2 regions of the Enterobacter adelaidei genome follow, and region 2 is predicted to be linked to the other one. Evidence: predicted binding sites of a transcription regulator. Region 2 holds the regulator's gene; the other holds the start of a gene.
What was found. The regulator CRP, encoded in region 2, controls carbon source genes, mostly activating them, when cyclic AMP is high. The targets are predictions, from matches to a motif close to ATGTGANNNNNNTCACAT.

Region 1: the regulator CRP is predicted to act here: its motif matches at 2,786-2,803, upstream of yrbN (protein YrbN).

What each region holds. Positions count from the first base shown of each region.
Region 1 covers NZ_CP154353.1:4,084,274-4,092,132, forward strand. The annotation lists gene mtr (tryptophan permease) at 1-674, opposite strand, end outside; gene AAHF05_RS19850 (DEAD/DEAH family ATP-dependent RNA helicase) at 817-2,706, opposite strand; gene yrbN (protein YrbN) at 2,699-2,779, opposite strand; gene nlpI (lipoprotein NlpI) at 2,887-3,771, opposite strand; gene pnp (polyribonucleotide nucleotidyltransferase) at 3,880-6,018, opposite strand; gene rpsO (30S ribosomal protein S15) at 6,261-6,530, opposite strand; gene truB (tRNA pseudouridine(55) synthase TruB) at 6,685-7,635, opposite strand; gene rbfA (30S ribosome-binding factor RbfA) at 7,635-7,859, opposite strand, start outside.
Region 2 covers NZ_CP154353.1:4,247,838-4,255,696, forward strand. The annotation lists gene AAHF05_RS20735 (hydrolase) at 1-646, shown strand, start outside; gene AAHF05_RS20740 (YheU family protein) at 643-861, shown strand; gene AAHF05_RS20745 (phosphoribulokinase) at 892-1,761, shown strand; gene AAHF05_RS20750 (OsmC family protein) at 1,828-2,232, opposite strand; gene crp (cAMP-activated global transcriptional regulator CRP) at 2,544-3,176, shown strand; gene AAHF05_RS20760 (YccS/YhfK family putative transporter) at 3,234-5,315, shown strand; gene AAHF05_RS20765 (aspartate aminotransferase family protein) at 5,312-6,532, opposite strand; gene pabA (aminodeoxychorismate synthase component 2) at 6,619-7,182, opposite strand; gene AAHF05_RS20775 (putative adenosine monophosphate-protein transferase Fic) at 7,213-7,797, opposite strand.

The DNA.
Region 1 (7,859 bases), 160 kb from region 2:
ATCGTACGCGGATCTTTGCCGTAGTACTTCATCAGGCTCGGCACATTGCCGTGGTAGCCGAACGACGCCAGACAGAACGGTAGCGTCATCAGCAGGTACGGCGTATAGGAGGTATTCACTTCGGCAACGTTAAACAGTGTAGCGGGAGTGACGTGCCCCAGCAGGCTGCCGAAGGTCAGGAAGAAGGTGATGACCTTAGCACCCAGCACAATCGCCGTCATGCGGCTCACCGCTTTGGTACTCATCCAGACGATAAACGCCACGCCAAGGGCAAAACACAGCCCCGCCAGACGCGCCGGAACGTTCAGCGACATCTCCGAAAAGGTGTGATGCAGAATCGAGCCGCTTGCTGAAATATATGCGTAGGTCAGGATGTAAAGCACAAACGCGATGGAGAGGCCGTTCACCAGGTTCCAGCCTTTACCTAAAAGATCTTTGGTAATGGTGTCGAAGCTCGAACCAATACGGTAGTTCAGGTTCGCTTCGAGGATCATCAGCCCGGAATGGAGCATACAGAACCAGGTAAAGACCAGCGCCGCCAGCGACCAGAAGAACCACGCACCGGACATGACCACGGGCAGGGAGAACATCCCGGCCCCAATAATGGTTCCGCCGATGATCACCACGCCGCCAAGCAGCGAAGGTGACGTTTGTGTGGTGGTTAGTGTCGCCATACAGCCATTTCTCCAGTCAATAATGCGGTGATGCATTTTAATGTGCAGCACTGTACCAGTACAGGAGTACAAAAGAAATAAAAAAAGCCCCGATAGCGTTTATCGGGGCTGTATATTTTACTTTACGTCAGTGGCGTAAGGCTTACGCGTCACGACGACGGCTTGAACCTTCGTCACGACGTGGGCCACGGTTTTCACGGCGCTCGCCGGAGAAACGACGACCTTCACCGCCACGACCTTCGCTGCGACCACCTTCACGACGCTCACCACCGAAACCGCGACCACCGCCACGACGTTCGCCGCCACGGTCAGGACGTGGCTGTGCATCGCCCAGCAGCTGCATGTTCATCGGCTTGTTCAGGATGCGGGTGCGAGTAAAGTGCTGCAGTACTTCGCCCGGCATGCCTTTTGGCAGCTCAATGGTAGAGTGGGATGCGAACAGCTTGATGTTACCAATGTAACGGCTGCTGATGTCGCCTTCGTTAGCGATCGCGCCAACGATATGACGAACTTCAACACCATCATCACGGCCCACCTCAATGCGGTATAGCTCCATGTCGCCCGCGTCACGACGCTCACGACGTGGACGGTCTTCACCACCGCGCTCTGGACGGTCGCCACGTGGGCCACGATCGTTACGGTCGCCACGACGTTCGAAGCGATCGTCACGGTCACGGAATTCACGCTTAGGACGCATTGGTGCATCTGGTGGCACGATCAGGCTACGTTCGCCTTGCGCCATTTTCAGCAGTGCTGCAGCCAGGGTTTCCATATCCAGCTCTTCGCCTTCAGCGGTTGGCTGAATCTGCGACAGCAGTGCACGGTACTGATCCAGATCGCTGCTTTCCAGCTGCTGCTGAACTTTCGCGGCGAATTTCTCCAGACGGCGTTTGCCCAGCAGTTCTGCGTTTGGCAGGTCAGCTTCTGGAATGGTCAGCTTCATGGTGCGTTCGATGTTACGCAGCAGACGACGCTCACGGTTCTCAACGAACAGCAGAGCACGACCCGCACGACCCGCACGACCGGTACGGCCGATACGGTGAACGTAAGACTCGGAGTCCATCGGGATGTCGTAGTTAACAACCAGGCTGATACGCTCAACGTCCAGACCACGTGCTGCCACGTCGGTTGCAATCAGGATATCCAGACGACCGTCTTTCAGACGCTCCAGAGTCTGCTCACGCAGAGCCTGATTCATGTCGCCGTTCAGCGCTGCGCTGTTGTAGCCGCTACGCTCAAGCGCTTCAGCCACTTCCAGGGTCGCGTTTTTGGTACGAACGAAGATAATCGCCGCATCAAAATCTTCCGCTTCCAGGAAACGTACCAGCGCTTCGTTTTTGCGCATGCCGTATACAGACCAGTAGCTCTGGCTGATGTCCGGGCGAGTGGTGACGCTGGACTGAATACGCACTTCCTGCGGCTCTTTCATGAAGCGGCGGGTAATGCGACGAATCGCTTCTGGCATGGTTGCAGAGAACAGCGCGGTCTGATGACCGTCCGGGATCTGCGCCATGATAGTTTCTACGTCTTCGATGAAGCCCATACGCAGCATTTCATCTGCTTCATCCAGTACCAGGCCGCTCAGTTTAGAGAGGTCCAGAGTACCGCGCTTCAGGTGATCCAGCAGACGGCCCGGCGTACCGACAACAATCTGTGGGCCCTGGCGCAGGGCGCGTAACTGCACGTCATAACGCTGGCCGCCGTACAGGGCTACCACGTTTACGCCGCGCATATGTTTAGAGAATTCCGTCATTGCTTCAGCAACCTGAACAGCCAGTTCACGGGTTGGAGCCAGGACGAGGATCTGCGGTGCACGCAGGTCCGGATCAATGTTGTTCAGCAGCGGCAGCGAGAACGCCGCAGTTTTACCGCTACCAGTCTGGGCCATGCCCAGCACGTCACGACCAGAGAGCAGATGTGGGATACATTCTGCCTGGATCGGAGATGGTTTTTCGTAACCCAGATCGTTAAGGGCTTCAAGGATAGGAGCCTTCAGGCCCAGATCTGCAAAAGTGGTTTCGAATTCAGCCATGTAGTACGAGTGCCTCAATGTCAATGGCGGCCAGTCTACTTAGCTCATCGTGAAAATGATCTGCAATTTTCATTGAAAAGTGTGAACCGGCTCAAATTAGATGTATTGACGAACAACAACGCCCTCACCAGTTAAGGTGATGGCAATCAAAAGATTACGGGCTGATGTTTATGTCGTCAGCTATTGCTGGTCCGATTCTGCCAGGTCGTCTTGCTCCTGGCCCAAGAGCGATAATTCCAACAATGCATAACGGTGCTCAACGAAGTTGTGTACGTTGTTAGCAACCGCTAATTTGAACAGTGCCGTAGCGCTGTCCTTATCCCCCAGACTTAGGTAGTACTTACCTAAATAGAAGTTGGTTTCACTGAGATGCTCAGCGAGCGAGGTGTTATCCGTTGCGTCCGCCTTGAGGCGTTCCATCAGCGTTGCTTCGCTGATGTTGCCCAGGTAGAACTCGACAATGTTCCATCCCCACTGTTCCTTGTCCGATTTATCGAAGCGCTGTTTCAGTGCCTCTTTTGCCTGCTTCTCATCGAGCTTCCGCTCAACGATGTAAAGCCACAGGCTACGGAAAGGATCATTAGGATCGTCTTGATAAAACGCCAGCAGATCATCTTGCGCTAACTTGTCACGACCGCCGTAATATAATGCGATACCGCGATTCAAGTGCGCGTAGTTGTAAGTTGGATCAAGCTCAAGTACAGAATCAAACGCTTCATAGGCAGCATCAAAATTGCCTGCCTGCGTTAAATAAATGCCTAAGTAATTGAATACTTCAGGCATATCAGGTCGGATTGCCAGCGCTTGTGAAAAATCATTTCGCGCCAATGCCCTCAGACCGAGACTATCATACAACACTCCGCGCTCATATAAAAGCTGTGCGCGTTCGTCATCGGTTAAAGCCCGACTGGCAAGAATTTGTTCCATGCGTGCCAGAATCACTTCCTGCTGCAAAGTCGGTTGCAATGGCACTGCGAGGACTTCGCTCTTACGCCAGGCAGAGTTGCTGCATCCTGCCAGCGTTAGAGCTGTCGCAACGAAACACCAGCGCAAAAAAGGCTTCATTTCCCACTCCCGAAGACAACTATTGGATGAACGTCCTGTCCCCCGGCGGCTTAACAAGGCGTCCTGCCTGATAATAGGCCCTCCGCAAAGCGGAGGGCAAATGGCAACTTACTCGCCTTGCTGTTCTGCTGCCTGTGCTTCTGGCGCAGCAGCTGGCTGAGACTGCTCGGTTGCTTCTTTAATGCTCAGACGGATACGGCCCTGGCGGTCAACTTCCAGAACTTTAACCGGTACTTCCTGGCCCATCTGCAGATAATCGGTCACTTTCTCAACGCGCTTGTCAGCGATCTGAGAGATGTGAACCAGACCTTCTTTACCGCCACCGATGGCAACGAACGCGCCAAAGTCAACGATACGAGTCACTTTACCTGCATAGACGCGGCCCACTTCGATTTCTGCAGTGATTTCTTCGATACGACGGATAGCGAATTTCGCTTTCTCGCCATCGGTTGCTGCGATCTTCACAGTACCGTCATCTTCGATTTCGATGGTGGTGCCGGTCTCCTCGGTCAGAGCACGGATTACGGAACCGCCCTTACCGATAACATCTTTGATCTTGTCTGGATTGATCTTGATGGTGTGAATACGCGGTGCGAATTCAGAGATATCACCGCGTGGCGCGTTGATAGCCTGTTCCATCACGCCCAGGATGTGCAGACGTGCACCTTTAGCCTGGTTCAGAGCAACCTGCATGATCTCTTTGGTGATACCTTCAATTTTGATATCCATCTGCAGCGCAGAGATACCGTCGCGGGAACCCGCCACTTTGAAGTCCATATCGCCCAGGTGGTCTTCGTCGCCCAGAATGTCAGACAGAACAACAAAGTTGTCGCCTTCTTTCACCAGACCCATTGCGATACCCGCAACAGCGGCTTTGATTGGCACGCCTGCATCCATCAGCGCCAGAGAGGCACCACACACGGAAGCCATAGAAGAAGAACCGTTAGATTCGGTGATTTCAGAAACCACACGAACGGTGTACGGGAATTTGTCTGCGTCTGGCATCACTGCCAGCACACCGCGCTTCGCCAGACGACCGTGACCAATTTCACGACGCTTCGGTGAACCCACCATACCGGTTTCACCTACGGAGTACGGAGGGAAGTTATAGTGGAACAGGAAGCTGTCAGTACGCTCGCCCATCAGTTCGTCGATGATCTGTGCATCACGGGCAGTACCCAGAGTTGCCGTCACCAGCGCCTGAGTTTCACCGCGGGTGAACAGCGCAGAACCGTGAGTACGTGGCAGTACGCCAGTACGAACGTCCAGACCACGGATCATGTCTTTTTCGCGACCATCAATACGCGGCTCACCAGCCAGAACGCGGCCACGAACAACGTTTTTCTCGATTGCGTGCAGGATTTCGCCAATTTCGTTAGCGTCCAGCGTTTCGTCTTCAGCAACCAGGGCAGCGGTAACGTCAGATTTGATCACGTCAACCTGAGCGTAACGCTCCTGTTTGTCAGTGATACGGTACGCATCGCTCAGACGAGATTCTGCCAGCGCAGCAACGCGTGCGTTCAGCGCGTCGTTTGCCGCTTCTGGCTGCCAGTCCCAACGTGGCTTACCGGCTTCTTTCACCAGGTCGTTGATGTTCTGGATAACAACCTGCTGCTGGTCGTGACCAAATACCACAGCGCCCAGCATCTGGTCTTCGCTCAGCAGTTCAGCTTCGGATTCAACCATCAGCACTGCCGCTTCAGTACCGGCAACCACCAGGTCCAGCTTACTTTCTTTCAGCTCTTCCTGAGTTGGGTTCAGTACGTACTGGTCGTTGATGTAACCGACGCGCGCGGCACCGATTGGGCCATTGAATGGAATACCAGACAGTGACAGGGCAGCAGATGCACCGATCATCGCTACGATGTCCGGGTTAACCTGTGGGTTAACGGAAACAACGGTCGCGATAACCTGAACTTCGTTCACGAAACCTTCCGGGAACAGCGGGCGAACCGGGCGGTCAATCAGACGCGCGATCAGGGTTTCGCCTTCGCTTGGACGGCCTTCACGACGGAAGAAACCACCTGGGATTTTACCGGCAGCGTAAGTACGCTCCTGGTAGTTAACGGTCAGCGGGAAGAAGTCCTGACCTGGTTTTGCTTTTTTCTGGCCCACTACGGTCACGAATACCGCGGTGTCATCCATGCTTACCATAACGGCAGCAGTAGCCTGACGTGCCATCATGCCGGTTTCCAGCGTGACGGTATGTTGACCATACTGGAATTTACGAACGATCGGATTCAGCAAAGTTCTGTCCTTTCTTAAATGTTTGACAGCACACCCACGGCGTGCTGTCGATTTAACCCGACCTTCTTCGCATCCTCGCGACTAATGACAACCGACACCCTCATGGGTGAAGCCTCTCATTAGCCGCGCGAACCTCTGCAATGAAGATCATTTATAGCAACAATACAATAGTTTCCAGTGAATTGCTGCCGTCTGGTTGAAAAAAGGGGCCATCAGGCCCCCTTTTCTGAAACTCGCAAGACTTAGCGACGCAGACCCAGACGCTCGATCAGCGCGGTGTAGCGTGCAACATCTTTACGTTTCAGGTAGTCGAGCAGTTTACGACGCTGAGAAACCATGCGCAGCAGACCACGACGGCTGTGGTGATCTTTTTTGTGCTCTGCAAAGTGACCCTGCAGGTGGTTAATCTGTGCAGTCAGCAGTGCAACCTGAACTTCGGTAGAACCGCTGTCGTTAGTACCACGACCAAACTCAGAAACGATTTTAGCTTTAGCTTCAACGCTTAGAGACATTTTCAAACTCCAAAGTATAAAGAATGTAAGGATGCCGATCTCTAATTCAGCAATCCAATGTACGCCCCGCAGATTGTTAAACAATTTACCAGGCGTTAAGCGGCAATATTCTACTCGTCTCCCCTGCTTATCGCAAGGTGAGCCGTTATCGCCGTCACGCTTCTACCGGGTATTCGACGACCAGACGGCGCGGCGCAACGCGCCCTTCACCATCCATTTCGCCCATCCCAATAAACTTACCTTCATCACCTTCAGTCACGCGTACCAGACCTTCCAGCGGCGCATCAGCCGTACGAACCGGGTTTCCGTTCTTAAAGTAAACGGACGATGTTAAAGGAAGATTAACTACAGGGAAGTCTGCTGCCGGACTATCCATCGGCATCAGCAATGGATCCAGTAAATCTGCCGGAGCAATCCCCTGGGCTTCAGCCTGTTCAACCAACGCGCGAAGATGTTCAAGAGTCACCATCCGCTCTACTGGATACTTACTCACCGCAAGGCGGCGCAGGTAGATAACATGCGCGCCGCAGCCCAGTTTTTCACCGAGATCGTCGATGATGGTGCGAATATAGGTGCCTTTCGAACAGTGTACTTCCAGCTCCAGCTCATCCCCTTCGTGGCGAATAAACAGCAGCTCATACACGGTTATCGGACGGGCTTCACGCGGGACTTCAATGCCCTGGCGTGCATATTCGTAGAGTTTTTTTCCCTGATATTTCAGCGCCGAATACATCGACGGCACCTGCATCGTGTCTCCACGGAAGCTCTCCAGCGCAGCATCAAGCTGTTCCGCGCTGAATGTCACCGGACGCTCTTCTACCACCTGGCCGTCCGCGTCGGAGGTATCCGTACGCTGGCCAAGCTTTGCAATCACGCGGTAACGCTTATCGGAGTCGAGCAGGTACTGGGAAAACTTTGTCGCCTCCCCCAGACAAACCGGCAGCATACCGGTTGCCAGAGGGTCCAGCGCACCGGTGTGACCCGCACGGTTGGCGTTAAAAATACGCTTAACTTTTTGCAGCACGTCGTTGCTGGAAGCGCCCTGGGGTTTATCCAGCAGCAGCACACCATGCACGTCGCGACCACGACGACGAGGACGACTCATTAGTCCTCCTTGCTGTCGTCCGCTGGGTTAACACGACGTTCGTCGTCATGTTTCACCACGCTGGTTACCAGGTTAGACATACGCATACCTTCGACCAGCGAGTTGTCGTAGAAGAAGGTCAGCTCAGGCACGATACGCAGACGCATCGCTTTACCAAGCAGAGAGCGGATGAAACCAGAGGCTTCCTGAAGGGCTTTGATACCGTTTTTAACTGCGGCTTCATC
Region 2 (7,859 bases):
GGGTGAAACCGAGGACGGTACGTGGTTTTTACACTGGCTGCGGGAAAACTATGGCACCGTGCCAACGGCAGCCGTGGGCTACTCGTTGGGCGGGAATATGCTGGCTTGTCTGCTGGCCAAAGAGGGCGAAAGCGTCCCGCTGGATGCCGCCGTCATTGTCTCTGCACCATTTATGCTGGAGCAGTGTAGCTACCATATGGATAAAGGTTTTTCCCGCGTCTATCAGCGCTACCTGCTTAACCTGCTGAAAGCAAACGCGGCGCGCAAACTGAAAGCCTACCCGGAGACGCTTCCGATAAGTCTGCGTCAGTTAAAAAAGGTGCGTCGCATTCGCGAGTTCGACGATCTGATCACCGCAAAAATCCACGGCTTTGCCGACGCGATTGACTACTATCGTCAGTGCAGCGCCATGCCGCTGCTCAGCAAGATTACGCAGCCGACGCTGATCATTCATGCCAAAGATGACCCGTTTATGGATCATCATTCGATTCCCGCTCAGGAATTCCTGCCCGACAACGTTCACTATCAGTTGACGGAGCATGGCGGCCACGTCGGGTTTATCGGTGGCACACTGCGTCGCCCGAAAATGTGGCTTGAGACGCGTATTCCTGACTGGTTAACCCCGTATCTGGACGGTGCAAAATGATCATTCCCTGGCAGGATCTGGCTCCCGAAACGCTCGATAATCTGATTGAAAGCTTTGTATTACGCGAAGGCACAGATTATGGTGAACAAGAACGCTCGCTCGAGCAAAAGGTCAACGATGTAAAGCGCCAGCTCAAAAGCGGCGACGTGGTGCTGGTATGGTCAGAACTGCATGAGACGGTCAATATCATGCCCCGCAACGCGTTTCACGGCTGATCTTTAAACCTTTCCAGTCAGGGAGTTGCTATGTCTGCCAGACATCCGGTTATTGCCGTTACGGGGTCGAGTGGTGCGGGAACCACCACCACCAGCCTCGCATTTCGCAAGATTTTCGCCCAGCTGAATCTCCGTGCGGCGGAGGTCGAAGGCGACAGCTTTCACCGCTATACGCGCCCGGAGATGGACATGGCCATCCGTAAAGCGCGCGATCTGGGTAAACACATCAGCTACTTTGGCCCGGAAGCCAATGACTTCGGCCTGCTGGAGCAAACCTTCGTCGAATATGGCAAGAGCGGCACAGGGCAATCCCGCAAGTATCTGCATACTTACGATGAAGCCGTGCCATGGAACCAGGTGCCGGGTACCTTTACCCCCTGGCAACCCCTGCCGGAACCCACTGACGTGCTGTTTTATGAAGGGCTGCATGGCGGCGTGGTAACTCCCCATCACGACGTGGCGCGCCATGTGGATCTGCTGGTTGGCGTGGTACCGATCGTTAACCTGGAGTGGATCCAGAAGCTGACGCGTGACATGAGCGAGCGCGGCCATTCACGAGAAGCGGTCATGGACTCCGTGGTGCGCTCCATGGAGGATTACATCAACTTCCTGACGCCACAATTCTCCCGTACCCATATTAACTTCCAGCGAGTACCGACAGTCGACACCTCCAACCCATTCGCGGCCAAAAGCATCCCGTCGCTGGATGAGAGCTTTGTGGTGATCCATTTCCGCAACCTCGAAGGCATTGATTACCCCTGGCTGCTGGCCATGCTGCAGGGCTCGTTTATTTCGCACATGAATACATTAGTGGTGCCGGGCGGAAAAATGGGGCTGGCGATGGAGCTCATCATGACGCCGCTGGTACAGCGGTTGATGGAAGGGAAGCAGATCGCGTGATCATATTCCCTCTCCCGGTGGGAGAGGGTTAGGGTGAGGGCATCAACACGCACGATGCCCCATCAATCACGCCTCGATCACTTCATACGAATGTGTGATTTTTACTGCTTTCTCCAGCATTAACGCCACAGAGCAGTATTTCTCCGCAGACAGGTCCACCGCGCGTGAAACGGCCGCGTCTTTCAGTTCTTTACCGGTGACTACAAAGTGCAGGTTAATATGGGTGAACAGGCGTGGTGCCTCTTCACGGCGTTCCGACGTGAGTTTAACTTCGCAATCCGTTACATCATGACGGCCTTTTTGCAGAATCGAGACCACATCAATCGCGCTGCATCCACCGGCAGCCATCAATACCATCTCCATCGGGCTTGGTGCTTTATCGCCGGAGTTACCATCCATCAAAACCTGGTGCCCTGAAGCGGACTCGCCCAGGAACGTTAAACCTTCAACCCATTTCACGCGCGCTTGCATATTCATTAACTCCAACGTTGCATTTTTGGTGACAGATTACGCGTGCGTTACATTTCTCGCAATGGAAGGCGACCTGCATCATGCTGAAGCGAGACACCAGGAGACACGCGGCGAAAGCTATGCTAAAACACTCAGGATGCTACAGTAATACATTGACGTTACACATGTATGCAGAGGACATCAAACTTTACTGGCTGCGAAACGTTACGATAGCCGACTTCCCAGGGTATGGGTAAGAATTCGATTGCAACCCCAGAGTCCGGATGCATCTGATGACTCTGGTGACAGCTTATAACAGAGGATAACAGCGCATGGTGCTTGGCAAACCGCAAACAGACCCGACTCTCGAATGGTTCTTGTCTCATTGCCACATTCATAAGTACCCATCGAAGAGCACGCTGATTCACCAGGGTGAAAAAGCGGAAACGTTGTATTACATCGTAAAAGGCTCGGTGGCAGTGCTGATCAAAGATGAAGAAGGGAAAGAGATGATCCTTTCTTATCTGAACCAGGGCGATTTCATCGGTGAACTGGGCCTGTTTGAAGAAGGCCAGGAACGTAGTGCCTGGGTTCGTGCAAAGACAGCATGTGAAGTGGCTGAAATTTCTTACAAGAAATTCCGTCAGTTGATTCAGGTTAACCCTGATATCCTGATGCGTCTTTCTTCCCAGATGGCTCGCCGTCTGCAGGTTACATCTGAGAAAGTGGGTAACCTCGCCTTCCTGGACGTTACCGGTCGTATCGCGCAGACTCTGCTTAACCTGGCAAAACAACCTGATGCGATGACCCACCCTGACGGCATGCAGATTAAAATTACCCGTCAGGAGATCGGCCAGATCGTCGGCTGCTCCCGTGAAACAGTGGGCCGTATTCTGAAAATGCTGGAAGATCAGAACCTGATCTCCGCCCACGGTAAAACCATCGTGGTCTACGGAACGCGTTAATTCCACTCAAACGGCGTGCCATCGCAAGGTGTCACGCCGTTTTTGTCTCTCTTCCCCATGTGGCGTAGGCTGATTTATCACCCGGAAGTTAACTATGCACTGCGACAAACGCTGGTGTTGTGTCTTCCTGTAGCCATCGGCCTGATCCTCGGACATCTTCAGCAAGGTCTGCTGTTTTCTCTCGTGCCCGCCTGCTGCAACATTGCTGGCCTGGACACACCGCATAAGCGCTTTTTTAAACGTCTGATTATTGGCGGCTCGCTGTTTGCTGGCTGTAGCCTCGCCGTGCAGCTCTTACTCGCCCGCGATATTCCGCTGCCGTTAATCCTGACCGTGCTGGCGATGACGCTCGGCGTCACCGCCGAAATCAGTTCCCTTCATGCGCGCCTGCTTCCCGCCTCACTGATAGCGGCCATCTTCACGCTGAGCCTCGCGGGTAACATGCCGGTGTGGGAGCCGCTACTGATCTACGCCCTGGGTACGCTGTGGTATGGGCTGTTTAACTGGTTCTGGCTGTGGCGGGAACAGCCCCTGCGTGAATCATTGAGCCTGCTCTATGTGCAACTTGCGGATTACTGCGAGGCCAAATACACCCTGCTCACCCAGCATACCGATCCGGAAAAATCGTTACCGCCGCTGCTGACGCGCCAGCAAAAGGTGGTGGATCTGATAAGCCAGTGTTATCAGCAACTACACATGCTCGCCGCCAACAAGAATCACGAATACAAACGGCTGCTGCGTATCTTCCAGGTGGGGCTGGATCTGCAAGAACATATCTCCGTGAGCCTGCATCATCCTCAGGAGGTGCAAAATCTGGTCGAGCGCAGCCATGCCGAAGCGGTGATCCGCTGGAATGCGCAAACCGTCTCTGCGCGTCTGCGGGTGCTGGCTGATGACATTTTATATCACCGCTATCCCACGCGTTTTAACATGGACAAACAACTCGGCGCGCTGGAGAAAATCGCCCGCCAGCATGAGGACAACCCGGTGGGCCAGTTTGCCGCCTGGCATTTCAGCCGTATCGCCCGCGTGTTGCGCACCCAACGCCCGCTTTATCCCCGCGATCTCATGGCGGATAAACAAAAACGTCTGCCGTTATTGCCGGCGCTCAGAAGCTATCTGTCTCTTAAATCGTCCGCTCTGCGCAACGCCGCACGGATTAGCGTCATGCTCAGTACCGCCAGCCTGATGGGCATGGCGCTGCATCTACCTAAACCCTACTGGATCTTAATGACCGTGCTGTTTGTCACCCAGAACGGCTATGGCGCCACGCGCGTGCGTATACTGCACCGGGCGGGCGGAACGATGGCCGGGCTGATTATTGCGGGCGTCACGCTGCACTTTCACGTGCCGGAAGGTTATACCCTGGCGGGAATGCTGATAATTACGCTAGTGAGCTACCTGATTATCCGCAAAAACTATGGCTGGGCGATGGTGGGCTTTACGGTAACGGCGGTATACACCCTGCAACTGCTCACGCTCAATGGCGAACAATTTATTGTCGCCAGACTGATCGATACCCTGATTGGCTGTCTGATTGCCTTTGGCGGCATGGTCTGGCTGTGGCCGCAATGGCAAAGCGGACTGTTGCGCCAGAACGCCCATGACGCGCTGGAGGCCGACCAGCAGGCCATTCGTCTGATCCTGAGCGACGATCCGCAACCCTCCCCGCTGGCGTATCAGCGGATGAAGGTAAACCAGGCGCACAACGCCCTGTTTAACTCGCTCAACCAGGCAATGCAGGAACCGGGCTTTAACTCGCACTATCTGGCGGATATGAAGCTCTGGGTGACGCACAGCCAGTTTATCGTCGAGCACATTAACGCCATGACCACGCTGGCGCGCGAGCACACGATGCTGACGCCGGATCTGGCGCAGCGCTATTTGCAGTCGTGTGAAATTGCCTTACAGCGGTGTCAGCAGCGTCTGGAGTATGACGCGCCGGGCGAGTCGGGCGACTCGAATATTCTGGAAGCGCCGGAGACGTTAACCCACGGGCCAATGAGCACGCTGGAGCAGCATTTACAGCGCATTCTGGGGCATCTGAACACCATGCACACCATTTCGTCGGTGGCATGGCGTCAGCGCCCGCATCACGGGATTTGGTTAACGCGGATATTAAAGCGGACGGAGTATTAACCTTTTACGATTTTCTCGACTGCCGCGGCAAAACGGGTTAATCCATCTTCAATGTCTTTGTCTTCTACCACCAGCGACGGTGCAAAACGCATCACATCCGGTCCCGCGTTCAGCACCATCACCCCTTCGCGGGCGGCGGCATGCAGGAAATCGCGCGCGCGACCTTTGTACTGCGGTTTCAGCTCGGCACCGATCAGCAGCCCCATCCCGCGGATCTCGCTGAACACGTCAAACCGATCGTCAATCTGCTGCAGGTGTTTCACAAACAGCTCGCGCTTGGCGCTGACGCCGTTCAGAACCTCAGGTGTATTGATAATATCAAATGCCGCGCCCGCCACGGCACTCGCCAGCGGGTTCCCGCCATAGGTGGAACCGTGAGAACCAACGTGGAACGCGGAGGCAATCTCCTGAGTCGTCAGTACCGCACTCACCGGGAAACCACCGCCGAGCGCTTTGGCGCTGGTGAGAATATCCGGCGTCACGCCGTAGTGCATATAGGCAAACAGATCGCCGGTACGTCCCATCCCGCATTGCACTTCATCAAACACCAGCAGCGCCTGATGCTCATCGCACAGCGCACGCAGGCCTTTCAGGAATTCCGGCGTCGCCGCCGTCACGCCGCCTTCACCCTGGATCGGCTCGACAACAACCGCGCAGGTGTGGTCGTCCATCACCGCTTTCACCGCATGCAGATCGTTAAACGGCACATGGACGATGTCGGCCGGTTTCGGGCCAAATCCGTCGGAATACTTCGGCTGGCCGCCGACGGAGACGGTAAAGAAGGAGCGTCCGTGGAAGGCATTGTGGAAGGCAATGATTTTGGTTTTGTACGGGCTGTGGCGCGTGGTTGCGTAGTAGCGCGCCAGCTTGAAGGCGGTTTCGTTTGCTTCGGTGCCCGAGTTCATGAACAGCACGCGCTCGGCAAACGTCGCATCAATAATCTTGCGGCCGAGGCGTAACGCCGGCTCGTTGGTAAAAACGTTGCTGGTGTGCCAGAGCGTTTCGCCCTGGGTTTTCAGCGCCTCAACCAGGGCAGGATGGCAATGGCCCAGCGCCGTCACTGCAATACCGCCCGCGAAATCAACATACTCTTTGCCTTGCTGATCCCAGACGCGGCTGCCTTTTCCTTTTACCGGGATAAACTCAGCCGGTGCATAAATCGGCAGAATCACTTCATCAAATGTTGCGCGGGTAATTGCAGGTTGTTCAGTTGCCATGTCATGCCCATCCATTTTATGTCACATTGATTGTGAAAATATAATCACAAAATATGCATAAAAAATCACGACAAGGCAATCAATATTCAGCGTTTAAGGAAATTTGCCAGCAGCGCGTGGCCCTGCTCGCTGAGGATGCTTTCCGGGTGGAACTGTACGCCTTCGAGATCCCATTCGCGGTGACGAATCCCCATGATCTCCTGCGTATCGCTCCAGGCGGTCACCTCAAAGCAGTCAGGCAGCGTCGACGGGTCAATCACCAGTGAATGGTAGCGCGTCACGGTTAACGGATTATTGAGCCCGGTGAATACCCCAACGCCAGTGTGGGTGACCGGAGAGGTTTTACCGTGCATCACTTTCGCGGTGCGCACGATAGTGGCACCAAACACCTGCGCAATGGCCTGATGGCCAAGACAGACGCCGAGGATCGGCAGCTTGCCGGCATAGTGCTGGATAACCTCCAGCGAAATACCCGACTCCGACGGGGTGCAGGGGCCGGGTGAAATCACGATTTTATGCGGAGCCAGTGTTTCAATATCCGCCAGGCTAATGTCGTCGTTGCGGCGGACAACCACCTCTGCACCCAGCTCACAAAAATACTGGTAAAGGTTCCAGGTGAAGGAATCGTAGTTATCAATCAGCAGAATCATGGCGGCTCCCGAAAAAAATGCCGCCCTATTCTACTCAGTTTCCCGTGCTTCGCTCACTACTTTGGCAAAGATAGCGTTTAGCGCGGTTAAATCTCCCGTTGCGCCACTTCGGTTAGCCGCCACCCACTGGTCGGGATCGATATCGCGCCAGTCCAGCGAGTAGCCCGCGTGGAGCGCCAGCTGCTCGAAGAAAACGCGTTGGGCAATACCGTTGCCGCGCATAAACGGATGCAGCATGTTGATTTCGCAGTAATAGTGGCTAACTCTGTCAACAAACGCCGCTTTCTCAAGACCCACAAGATACTTTTCGCTTTCCAGCGCCGCCATCAGCTCGTTACCCATCTTCTCGATGTATTCGAAATGGCAGAAAGGAATGTCACCCTTAAAAATATCGTCGGTACGTAACTCGCCTGCCCGCTTCATCTCTCTGCGGTACAAATGGCGGTGAATATGGCACAGATGGGGCAAACCGGGGGCAGAAGGCCCCAGTTCCAGCGTCTCAATGTGGGGCTCTGAAGGACCATTACCTTTTTCAAGGAGGCAACTGGCCTGAAAATTGACGTTACGCTGCTGTTCCCAGAGACGGGATTTTCGCTTATCGGTGAGTTTTTTCACTTAACGCCTCCCTGAATAGTCCGTTTGCCACAAGTATAAGCAGCAAAACGCGCTTTCGCAGG